4 regions of the Blautia sp. Marseille-P2398 genome follow, and region 1 is predicted to be linked to each of the others. Evidence: riboswitches for the same ligand, from Rfam matches in the RefSeq annotation. Region 1 holds a riboswitch; each other region holds the start of a gene.
The links. Region 1 has a riboswitch for cyclic di-GMP ahead of ACESZG_RS04435 (response regulator). Riboswitches for the same ligand answer to the same signal wherever they lie in the genome.

Region 1 (3,200 bases):
CATACCAATAATACCATTGATCGGTGTTCTGATATCATGAGACATGTTATTTAAAAAGGAAGTCTTAGCCTTATTGGCACTCTGTGCTCCTACAAGTGCATTTTGTAATTCCTGCTGTTTTTCTTCAAGCTCCTGATTCAGCTTCAATGCCTGCTCAGCAGACTTCTTGGATTTTTCTTCCGCACGTTTTGATTTTTTCAAAGAATCAAGAATTATACACAGGACAACGAAAAAAGAAATTCCAGCGATAAGTAATACTGTCAGTAAATTGTCCTGAATAAAATCCTTCGCTGTAACTTTTCGTGAGGAAACATTATACGAAACTACTGCACCTGAAAATTGAGTTGTAGGCATAGATGTCAGTGTTTTATTCAGAATGGACAAAAGAACCGGTTCTCCCTGCTGAATAGCAAATGGAACATCAGCTTCTTTTGTCAGGAAAACACTATGAAGCTTATTATTTTTCAAATAGTCTGAAACAGTACCTGAATTGCTTACAATACAATCCGTCTCCCCTTTCTGCATTGCTTTTACTGCTGCATCTGATGTTTCATATTCCACAACCTTCCATTGCGGATAATTGTATGAAAGATATGCTTTCAATGCAAAATCATCTTTTTCAACGGCAACTATATTCTCTTTATTTTCATCAAAAGAATCCTTTGCCGTAATTGCTTCCATATTCAGAGTCAATAGCGTATCCGACAAAGCAAATCCATTTGTTTCTGCAAAGTATGGATTCTGGTTTGCATGAAAAATCAGGTCTATTTTTCCATCCTGCAATGCCTGAAGCAGTTCACTTCTTGTCTCATATCCATTTAATTCATATTCCAGAGTCTGACCTTGCAGACAATTTTCTGCAAGATCCACATAATCTGTAATAACACCTGTCAGTTTACCTGTTGATGGATCTACACTGCTGATACCTCCATCCTGATTCAAATACCCTATCCGGATTGCACCATGCTGCCCGATCCACTCACTTTCTTCTTTTGAAAGAAACGAGCTGCTCTGTGCAGAAAGATAACGCCTGTAGAGATCATCTGTGTAAAATGGGTTGTCATCCTTGATTCTGCGCATAGCACTATCCAGTGATTCTTTGATATCCGGACGTTCTGGATTTATAGCGAAATAGATTTCTGTCTCTCCAATACTTGTAAGCGGTGAAATATCCGATTCTTCCCAACGGGGGTCTTCTTGCGAAACGAAGCAGTCAATTTCATGGTTCGACAGTTTGTCCATAATTTCTGTGTTTGTAGAAACATTGATATGCTTCGTATACAGACCATATTTTGATTCCCATTCATTAAGCACATCCTCCACTATATTATCTTTAAACACACCAATATTTTTTCCCTCAAAAGAATCCAAATTTCCTGCTGTAAGATCCATATTGGATGCATCCGTATAGATGTAATATTTCTCTTCCCCCATAGGCATATCGGAAAAAAGCATTTTTTCAGCACGTTCGTCTGTATAGGAAATGCCACCAAGAATATCAATCTCTCCATTTTCCAACTGTGTAAAGCAGTTTTTCCAATCACTTGTTATGTATTTATATGTCCATCCTGCATAACCTGCAATATCTTGAAGATACTCATAACCATAGCCGCTTCTTTCTCCCTTTTCATTGACTACATTATAAGTTTCCTCAAAAGATCCTACCCGGATAACATTGTCAGAGTTTTCTTTGGCAGATGCAGGAACGGATAAAACAATAAAACATATAATTGTGCAAAATATAATGTAACAAAATTTGAAATTCATTATATTCTGTACTAATTTGCACTTCTTCATCTTTCTCCCCTCCTCTAGGCTACAGTTGCTTGCTTGCTTCCAGATTTTAATTTTACATTCATTAATTATCAATAACCTCCACACTATTTTTCACAATATTTTTCCAAACAGCTTCTGTATTACTTATTCAAGTGCTCTACCATAAAAAAGCACTGTCAAACAGACAGTGCACCTCATTTCATGCAACTGGCTGCCATTTTACAGGCCCTGTAGCTTTGCGTCCCAGACTTTCATCTGGTTTGCCAATTTCCATATTATAGCTTTAATACTTATGCAAAAAAACTGGTTTTATTATACTATAGCACTCTACTGTACACAAGAAAAACATTACCGTTTTAACGCCAAAAAATAAAAAAAAGAACAGCCGATACATATACTCGAACTGTTCTTCTACTTCCGAAGACCACGCAGCATTGACATTACTGTTTCCTGCTCATTTGTACTCAGATCGTTCCATATCCCTAGAACTTTCACCCGCTAAAAACAATATTTCCTATCGTCTGCCTTCACCCGCTAACAACAATGTAACCACATAGTAAATAATTCCAAATACAGCTATACTTCCCATCATAATGCCAATCATCTGATTTATACTCACCACATTTCCATGAAATACCGGATTGCAATCAAGCGTGTCTCTTATCGCTTCAACCATTTCATCCGGATAATTTTTTCTCTCCATCTCTCTGAAAACTCCGTGAAGCATATGATTCTTAATCAATGAAGTGGCATATGTACTCGGAAGATAAGACAGTGCCTTCTGAAGACCTGGTCCAAAATTTGAAATCGGCATATAAGCACCACATATAAAACCATATCCTGCGCTGACAATTGTACCTACAGCCGAAAGCTGTCCCTGTGTTGTCAACGGAAAGCTAATGATACTTGAAAGCGTACTTCCAAATAGGACGAGCAATATCATATCAAATAAAACCCATAATATGTCTGCTGTATTCATATACCATCCCATTTTAAGTAAATATCCCAGGCATAATACAAACGCAAGTCCATTGACCATCAATGAATTAGCTACTGTTGACAGAAAATATCCCAAATAAATTTTTTCCTTGCTGACCGGTGCAACATTAAAATCCTTCCTTGTTCCATTTGCCTTGTCCTGCACCATAGTCAGATTCACACAAAATGTTACAGTGATACAGCTCACTGCCATAAGTGATGCTGTCAGTTGTGCTGCCACGGTTCCATTAATAAGCTTATCCGAAATTGTAATCATATCCGGAATTGCTGCTGTAAAAGAATCTTTGAAAACCTTTGCAAGAAATGTAGCATACAGAACAATTAGAATAACTGGTGTGATCATTGATGTAAACAACATACCTTTATCTTTAAAAAACAGTTTCCTGTTCCTGTCCATTAATGCCAATACTGTTCTCATCAGCGTT
Region 2 (3,200 bases), 210 kb from region 1:
GATTTCTAATTACGGAAGAGGTGTAAATAACCATAGAAACCCAAATATGAACAAATTCTATGAGCATAAGCAAGGAAAATGCCATTATACTATTTATGAAGTGTGGCGAACACCAGAAAAAATCAGAGGGAAACTAACAGGCAAAATCATAGTTGAAACCACTAAGAGAGAAACCAGTCCAGAAGAGTTAGTAGCAAAATGCTTTCTGAAACAATATAGAGGCAGAGGTAAGGTCTGGCATAAGAATGGTGACTTTGATGATAATTGGTATAAAAATCTGATTTATGTTACTGGCAAAGATTTCATAAATCTTAAAGCAGATAAGATTACATGGCAGGAGTTAAACTATGAGCAGGAATATATTGAGTATGTCAACAATGCCAAGAATCAAGCAATGATTGCGTATGGTTCTATTTCCAGTCGATGTAAAGGTGAAAATAACAGTGAGAGTGCGCACAAGTGTTATGATGATGTTGAATTGTGTCAAGAATGGAAAGATTATCCGCAGTTATTTGTCAAGAGATACTTGGAATTATATTATAAAGTACCAGGCGAATCAATGGCTGTAGACAAGGATTTATTTGGTAATGGAAGCAAGGTATATTCTCCAGAGACAATCTGTATTCTGCCACAAGGCTTAAATACATTACTTGCCAACAGTAAAAAGCATTATAAAGATGGGGAAACACCAAACAATGTGCTTCCTCTTGGAGTAAGATATAATGGTAAAGTCAATAAATATTACGGACAGATTACTTATTTTGGTACAGAAGATATAATTGATTTACCATATAGGGATACAATAGAAGAAGCATTTGCAGATTATAAGAAGTTCAAAGAATATGACATTGCAATTACGGTGTCAAAATACAGAGATAAGATACCAGAATACATATATGAGAAACTGCTTACGGTACGAGTAGAACCGTATTAATATATTATAGGCATATCAGGGAGCACAATCCTTGGTATGCCTATTTTTTTACGTTTTATATGGCTGCTGCCGAGCGGTACTCTTTAATGTAAAACTACCGCCCCTATAAACACGTATATTAAATTTTAAGAACGAATGATGCACACATGAGAAAATCTTCATACGCTATATAAAAATTCATTATAAAGCGAAATACAAGCTTTGAGAAGCATTCTGAGAACATGATATATTATCATAAAGGTTGATCTTCATCAGAAGGAACATAGACACAAATATCCTGTATTTGACAGTGCAGAATACGGCATAAGTCATTGACTGTCTTCATAGAAATGTCTTGGTTATGTTTAAGACGATGCAAAGTGCTATGAGACATATGATGCTTGCTTGTCAAAGTATACCAGTTTTCATTTGTTTTCTTTAATGTTTCCCAGAATGGGCTGTAATCTATCATGGCTGTTCCTTTAAAGATATTTGATATTATTATCATAAAATAGATTCTTATACTTGAATATCTTCGTAATAACGAATATAATGTAAGTATTACAGAAATGTGATAGTAAGTACGAAATGTCGAACAAATTTGACAAAAAGAATTGCATATTACATATAGCAGTAGTATAATCAAATTGTGAATTTTATGTGAAATGTTTATACAATCAAATACGGCATAGCCAGAGAAATCTGGTGACGCAAAACTACAGGGTCTAAGCGAATGTATGACAGCCAGTTGCAACTATGATAATTAAGGCATTGCTTCAAGTATGTTTGGGGTAATGTCTTTTTTATATACAAAAAGATCAAGGGGATATGAACATGAAGAAGAAAACAAAATTATTAGCAATGTGTATGGTAGCTTCATTATCAGTAGGGACGCCAGTGATAACATGGGCGAGTGATACTGAAACAACTGAGCAGAAAAGTGGTGAATCAGATTCAATAAGTATATCTGAAAAAGGTGCAGAGACATCAATATATGAAGATAAAAAAGTAACAATTAAAATGGATTCGGCAGAATATACTTTAGATGCTTCTGATATCATATTAAATATGTCTATAAAAAATTCGTATCCTAATATTTTGACGCTGAAAGTACAAGATGCTAAAGTTGATGATACAACTGTTGCATTTCAATGGGATTCTAACGACTATAAGGCAGGAACATCTTTTTCTTCTGCTTGGTATATTATGCTTGAAACTTTACAAGAAGTAAATAATACGGACTTTAAACAATTGTCATTTACTATGGTAGGGACGTTGAATGATGGTACTGAATTATTAAAAAAAGAAATTACCATAGCGAGAGAAGCTTTCAAATCTGTTATGGATGAAGATGATGAAGAAACATCTGACTCTGAAAGTACAGATTCAAATAATGCTACATCAGAAGCAACAGAAGAAAAGTCTGATGCAAAAAGTGATTCTAACAAAGACAGTTCTGATGGTATAGAAGAAAGACTTTCTGCTCTTGAAGAAAAACAAGCATCTCAGAACGAATCTGATAAAGAGACAGTACAGGAAGAAACCACACCTGCTGCTGATGCAGAAGAGGAAAAAGCCAAAGCTACAGAAGATGAAGACAAGTCAAATGAAAATATACAGAAAACTTTAATTCCAGACCAATATATTGAAAAAGAAGAGGTGTTTGGAGACGATGGTAAGTTATCTTTTACATATCAATATGAATATGATGACGAATATCGGTTAATTGAGAAACAATGTGTATATCCAGATGGTACCGTAAACAATGATGAAAAGTACACATATGATAAAGATGGCAATAACATTAGAATAGATCATGAGGACAATAAAGATTCAAGCTATTCATATTATACAATTCATAAGTATAAAGGCGATGACTTAATAGAATCAACCACGTATAATGTTGCAGATGATAGTGTAAAATATACAACGTCTTATTCATATGATGATAAAAATCGTTTATGTCAAGAAAAATTTGAAAATATCGAATATGATAATCAAGCTACCACAAATTATTTTTATGATGATAACGGCAATATTATATATAGCGAAAGGGACAATGAAAGATATGAAGATTACACGTATGATGCAGATGGAAATCTTATATCGCAGACGAGAAACGATGGTACAAGAACTGAGTGGAAATATGAAAATAATATAAAAATAGAAGAAACCTTTTATCACAAAGGGGATTTCTTATATACAAGTAAACTGGAATATGCTAGTACTAGTCCAAGTGCTGCTGTAATTAATGATATAGAAATAATAAAAGTAGTACAACAGGCTC
Region 3 (3,200 bases), on a different contig from region 1:
ACTACGTACGGTGAGAGTAGAGCCGTATTGATGTGTATATCCTAGAGAATACGGGCATAATATTGACTAAATAATTGATTCAAGACTGGGTTTATGATACAATATAATCAAGAAATAAAGGTATATTTGTATGAACCCAGTTGTTGACATAACATGACTGGGGTGTTATATTCTTATGAATAATAATGCGAATTTTGAAGAACAGAAGGAGGTTGATTGTATGGCATTAGCACAGAAACGAAATCCAGGGTGTATTATTACCTGTGGCAAGGAAAAAACATTCTTTAAAAAAGTAAATGAAAATCGACCGACTGAGGCATTTTGGAATGAATGCAAACAGTTACGCAAAAATTTGAATACAGAATCAATTAATGCGTTAAATGCGTTGATGGACAAGGAAGATTAATGGGTAATCAAGAATTAAGTTTTGTTGAATTGAATCAATCGAAAGTCACAGATGATGTGATACAGCAGTTTGATTGTGGAAATGAGGATATGACAGAATATCTACACAAATATGCAAAAAATGATTCAATAGAGGGTAAGGGTGTTACATATGTTTTAGTAGCAGAAGACAGAAAACATATTTATGCTTATGCAACTATTAAGGCATATAGCTTATACTATTATGACGAGGCAGAGAAATATCATACAAAGGTAATGAATGATGATGGAAAGATTTTATTATCTATTCCAGCAGTTGAGATAAAGATGTTTGCAATCAGTAGAAAACTAAAAGGTCAGGTAGCATATTTGCTTGATCCAGTAAAAAAGCAACATTATTCAAGTATCTTCTTTAAATGGTTTCTTGAGTATTTATATTACATGTCAATGAATACTATTGGATTTCAGATGGTATTTCTTAGAGCAAATAATGAGGGAGAAAGGCTTTATAGAAATAATAGTTTTATCGAATGTGATGAATATTTAAGTACATATGATGCTAAAGCAGATGGATGTACTTCTTTAGCAATTACCTTGTCAGAAATTGAGGAAGTTATTTTTTGATAGGCATATCAGGGAAAACAAAATCCTTGATGTGCCTATTTTTTTACGTTTTATATGTCTGCTGCCGAGCGGTACTCTTTAATGTAAAACCACCGCCCCTATAAACACGTATATTAAATTTTAAGGACGAATAATATACACATAAGAAATATCTTCATATAATATAATATATAAAAGTCTGTTATAAAGCGAAATACAAGGCTTGAGAAGCATTCTGAGAGCATGATTTATTATCATAGAGGTTGATCTTCATCAGAAGGAACATAGACACAAATATCCTGTATCTGACAGTGCAGAATACGGCACAAGTCATTAACTGTCTTCATAGAAATATTTTGATTATGTTTAAGACGATGCAAAGTGCTATGAGACATATGATGCTTGCTTGTCAAAGTATACCAGTTTTCATTTGTTTTCTTTAATGTTTCCCAGAATGGACTGTAATCTATCATGGCTGTTCCTTCAAAGATATTTGATATTATTACCATAAAATAGATTCTTATACTTGAATATCTTCGTTATAACGAATATAATAAGGGTATTACAGCAATGTGATAGTGAATACGAAATGTCGAACAAATTTGACAAAAAGAATTGTATATTACATATAGCAGTAGTATAATCAAATTGTGAATTTTATGTGAAATGTTTATTCAATTGAATACGGCATAGCCAGAGAAATCTGGTGACGCAAAACTACAGGGTCTAAGCGAATGTATGACAGCCAGTTGCAACTATGATAATTAAGGCATTGCTTTTTTTCTTATGGAGAAGTGATGTCTTTTTTAAATAATTTTACGGAGGAAGAAGCGTATGATGAAAAAGTTTTTTAAGAAAATCTCTATTTATACGATGACAGCAATGCTTGCTTTTTCAACAGTACCAGGAACAGTACAGGCACATTCTGGAAGAACAGATTCAAGTGGAGGACATCATGATAATAAAAATGTGAGTGGTTTAGGTTCTTATCATTATCATTGCGGTGGACATCCTGCACATTTACATGATGGTGGTGTATGTCCTTATAGTAGTTCTGCTGCTACGTCAGATACATCAACTACTTCTGAGGTGAGTACAACGACATCTGGTGGAGCAGGTTGGGGAACTTTTGGCGGTGGTTTAGCATCTTCTAACACTTCACAGACGACAACTGCAACACCATCAGCATCTAATGCAATACAATTAAATGCAGGAAGTAGTATTACAATTTCCAAAGACATTATCAAGATTGTACAGGATGTACTCAATCAAAAAGGATATGATTGTGGATCTGTTGATGGTATTGCAGGAAATAAGACTAAAGAAGCTATTAAGAAATTTATAGACGAGAATCAATCAGACAGTACAGATAATGCAATTGTGAATATGGTTGCTAAAGGACTGGGGATTAAATAAAGCAATTACAAGATAAAAGGAAGTATTAACAGACATGAATACCAAAAAATTTTTACCGTTACTCATTAAATCGACTCTTATATTAACATCAATAGGAATGTTGACTGCCTGTGGAGAATCATCGGATAATACTTATGATTCTTCTGTAACATCTTCAAATAGTTATAATTCATCAGATTACAGTAGTGATTCGTATTCCAGTGATTATGGTTCATCGGATTATGATGACGATTCAAATAGTTACAGTTCTTCTTATGATTCAAATGATTACAGTTCATCAGATTATGATAATGATTATTCAGAAGGACATTCTTATGATAAAAGTGATCCGTTTTACTCTGCCAACGATGTTGATGGTAATGGTAAGTTGACAGACGAAGAATGGCAAAATGCAATGGATGACGCAATAACCTATTACTATTATAAAATGCAAGAGGGAAATTGATTTAGATAATATTGACATGGAGTTTCCAAGGCATGAAAAGAAAATTTACAATAGGGATTTTAATTGGTATAACAGATACTATCTGGATGTGGATCGTCAAATGACCAAATAAATATATCTAAATGGATGTTTAAAGACGATCTGAATATTTATAGTTGTGAAAAAATTCTTGGTAAAGCAAAAGTAGAAGAATTAAATAATTGCACACAATATTTTTGGGACGACTATAAAATTTGCAATAAATATGAAGGAACGCTATCGCTATTATATTCTAATAAACAGGATGATTGGTCTTCAAATCCTGATAGAAATTCATATTCTTTCCAGTGGACTGTTCAATGTGATGACGAAG
Region 4 (3,200 bases), on a different contig from region 1:
TACCTGGCCCATCTTTTCTGGCACAGGCTGCAATGTCGATACGTGATCCGTCTTCTCGGTCAATCCGTTCCGAATAAGATCTTTCTTCATATCCGGTAAAATCCATGATAATGTCTTTTTGCAGATAATCTGTGATCTCATTGGTCAGAGCCTCATCCATGCTGTATTTGCAGACTGTCTTTCCCTCTGCATCCAGCACAAGGATACCATCCACCCAGAGGGTCTGCAGATTTTCTTTCAGAAACTCCTGGCTTAGCCGGCCGCCGTTTTCTGTTTCCATGTCGATATTCGTACTCATCTGTCTGGCACTTTCAATGGCGCGGAGGAGACTTTTAGATTCCGAAGCTTCATTATAATGGGTATAGGTGGAACACTGCACTTTGACATAGTTTACAGTTTTCACCATCCTGTTCTCTGCTTCTTTTTTCTCTGCCTGAAAAAAGTAATACAGGGAAGTTGCAGTCACACAGATTCCAAGCAGAATGCCGAATATCCAGAATCGTTTTACTTTTATTCTTCTCCTAATATCCAAGATCATCCACCTCCAGATACTTCTGGGGATCATCCAGATATTTTTTAATGATTTTCAGGGATGTGCCATCCTGACGCATTTCTTCCAGCGTCTGATCCATCTGCTCACAGATTCCTCTGTCATCCTCTTTTGCAAAAGCAACACCTATCCCGACCACCATCAGCGGATCTTCCAGAATACGGAAGCTTGCATCATAATCCTTCATGTACTGGACAATGGATTCCTCATGTGCAGCAACTGCATCTACATATCCTTTTCCCAGAAAGGTATAGATCAGTTCCCTGTGCCCAAGACTGATCAGATTGCCCAGTTTGGGGATCCTTTCATCTGTCCGGTTCAGAAAGATGCCTTCCGGTTTGGTTGTGGACTGGACGGCAAGGTTCTTTCCCTCCAGATCACTTAGTTTATAGATATCACTGCTCTCATTTACAGCAACTACCTGGCGGCTTGCTATGTAGGGTCCTGCCCAGCGGTAATCGTCAAGGCGTCCTTCCATGGAAAAACAGCCCATAATACAGTCAATCTCTCCGCTTTCTACCAGTTCTTTTTTCTTCTCCCAGTTGATCTGGACAACATCCACCTGATAACCCATTCTTTTAAAAGCTTCTGTAGCCAGTTCCACATCAATTCCTGTGGGAATCCCATCTTCATTCAGATAATTGTATGGCGGATAACTGTCACTGCCCAGGGTGATGACGGGCTTTTCCCTTTCTTTTTTAGTGATATTTGTGTTTTTACACCCTGCCAGGGCAGTTGCTAAAATTCCCACAAGCAGAATGCCTGCAATCACCTTTTTCCCTTTCATCTTTTCTCCATTCCTGCTATTCTTTTCTATTTTTTCTCAAATTTAACCGAATCAGGTAAGTCCCCTGCGGAGGTTGCGAATATCCGCTTGAAGACACAAAAAAGTTCCTTGTAAAAAATTTTACAGGAACTTTTTCCATAATGCCCATTTAACATTTACCTTTTTTATTACTGAGGCATGATGCAACCGGCTGGCATGGCCAGATTTCAATCTGACTTTAGCTCCTTCTGGCTTTGCGCCCCGGCTTTTCAACCGGTTTGCCAATAAATGCCATAAAAAATTATTTTTTATTATAGCACTCATACTATATCATGTCTATAAGAAAATATGTTACTGTTCACAGCAACACGCTTCGCGGGATATTGCCAGTGAACAGTAACGAAAATATACCTCTTAACATACGAATCCAGCTTTCCATCAAAACTTAAGAGAAATTTACCGGAATGAAACTCCTTCATCAACCGGCCATGATTTTCTAAGTGCCCCATAGGAGATCAGAAAATTCGCAAGCCATCCGGCCGGTACAGCAAGCCAGACAAATGCAATTCCATAACGCGGTGCAAAAATCAAGGCAACTGACAGCCGAATGGCAAGATTTACCATATTGGCAATGAGAAACGGCCGCATAATTCCAAGTCCACGAAGAACTCCATCTGTTGCCATCTTAATACCCATAAAAATAAAGAAATATCCCAGCCATTTCATATAATCCCCGGACACCTGATATGCCAGAGCGGTTCCATCTTTTCCAAGGAATAAGGAAGAAATTGGGGTGTGCAGTGTTTCAATGACTATGAAAGCAAGGACTGCGAAACACAGGTCCAACACCAGTGCAGCATGGTATCCTTTTTTGATACGTTCAATTTTCTTTGCTCCAAGATTCTGGGAAACATAGGGCGAAACCGCATTTCCAATGGATACAAATATCAGTGAAAAAACATTCTCTACTCTCATGGTTGCCGCATAACCTGCCAGCGCTTGTGTACCGAAGGGATTTACAACCGCCTGTACGATCATCATACCAATTGACACTGTGGATTGCTGAAGAACCGATGGTACTGCAATACGAAGCATGGAATGTAACTCCTGCCTGTCAAACCAGTTAAAGCGGCTTTTATATCGACGCATCCGGTTAAAGAAAATCAAAAGCGAAAACACTGCGGAAATCCCCTGCGCAATGAGAGTTGCAAGGGCGGCACCGAACACACCCAGCCCTAAACCTGCCACCATCCAAAGATCCATAACAATATTCAAAACAGAAGAAAATATCAAAAGGCCCAACGGAATCTTCGATTCACCGATGGAATTGAACATCGTTGAAAGGATATTGTACATAAACAGAAAGGGAAATCCCACAAAATAAACACGCAGATACAGTACCGCTTCATCCAGTATGTCAGCAGGTGTTTGTAATAAACTCATCATAAAATGAGAAAAAACAAAGCCAAAAACCCCCAGAAGTATACTCAGAATCAGAAAACTGATCAACGATGTTGACACAATTGTTTTCATTTTGCTATAATTCTGAGCTCCAAAATAGCGGCTCACAAGTACGCCTGCTCCTACACCAGCTCCCAAAGCCACACAGATGAAAACATTGGTCAAAGCGGCACAGGCTCCAACTGCCGCAAGTGCAGAGGATCCCACAAACTGACCGACGATAATGGAATCAGCCATATTATATACTTGTTGAAAGAAGCTGCCCAGAATCATAGGCATTGCAAAAACAGTCAGTGCTTTAAGAGGGGCATCTGTGATTAAATATTCATCTTTTGACATTCTCATTTTCCTCCATCAATTCCTGCTTTTTATCCGAAATCACGATTGTATTTTCAAAATGTAAGTTTAAGATTTCGTTACGCA

Region 2: another riboswitch for cyclic di-GMP. It lies ahead of ACESZG_RS05490 (peptidoglycan-binding protein); the one in region 1 lies ahead of ACESZG_RS04435 (response regulator).
Region 3: another riboswitch for cyclic di-GMP. It lies ahead of ACESZG_RS11315 (YHYH domain-containing protein); the one in region 1 lies ahead of ACESZG_RS04435 (response regulator).
Region 4: another riboswitch for cyclic di-GMP. It lies ahead of ACESZG_RS11515 (ABC transporter substrate-binding protein); the one in region 1 lies ahead of ACESZG_RS04435 (response regulator).

Annotation. Positions count from the first base shown of each region.
Region 1 covers NZ_CAXSTD010000003.1:16,471-19,670, reverse strand. The annotation lists gene ACESZG_RS04435 (response regulator) at 1-1,797, opposite strand, end outside; cyclic di-GMP riboswitch class I at 1,976-2,051, opposite strand; gene ACESZG_RS04430 (ABC transporter permease) at 2,291-3,193, opposite strand; gene ACESZG_RS04425 (ABC transporter ATP-binding protein) at 3,193-3,200, opposite strand, start outside.
Region 2 covers NZ_CAXSTD010000003.1:228,463-231,662, reverse strand. The annotation lists gene ACESZG_RS05500 (hypothetical protein) at 1-934, shown strand, start outside; gene ACESZG_RS05495 (helix-turn-helix transcriptional regulator) at 1,167-1,385, opposite strand; cyclic di-GMP riboswitch class I at 1,589-1,669, shown strand; gene ACESZG_RS05490 (peptidoglycan-binding protein) at 1,748-3,200, shown strand, end outside.
Region 3 covers NZ_CAXSTD010000008.1:189,957-193,156, forward strand. The annotation lists gene ACESZG_RS11300 (hypothetical protein) at 221-406, shown strand; gene ACESZG_RS11305 (hypothetical protein) at 406-1,008, shown strand; gene ACESZG_RS11310 (helix-turn-helix domain-containing protein) at 1,242-1,496, opposite strand; cyclic di-GMP riboswitch class I at 1,664-1,744, shown strand; gene ACESZG_RS11315 (YHYH domain-containing protein) at 1,861-2,403, shown strand; gene ACESZG_RS11320 (hypothetical protein) at 2,438-2,848, shown strand; gene ACESZG_RS11325 (hypothetical protein) at 2,975-3,200, shown strand, end outside.
Region 4 covers NZ_CAXSTD010000009.1:28,000-31,199, reverse strand. The annotation lists gene ACESZG_RS11520 (hybrid sensor histidine kinase/response regulator) at 1-538, opposite strand, end outside; gene ACESZG_RS11515 (ABC transporter substrate-binding protein) at 522-1,337, opposite strand; cyclic di-GMP riboswitch class I at 1,516-1,609, opposite strand; gene ACESZG_RS11510 (MATE family efflux transporter) at 1,773-3,116, opposite strand.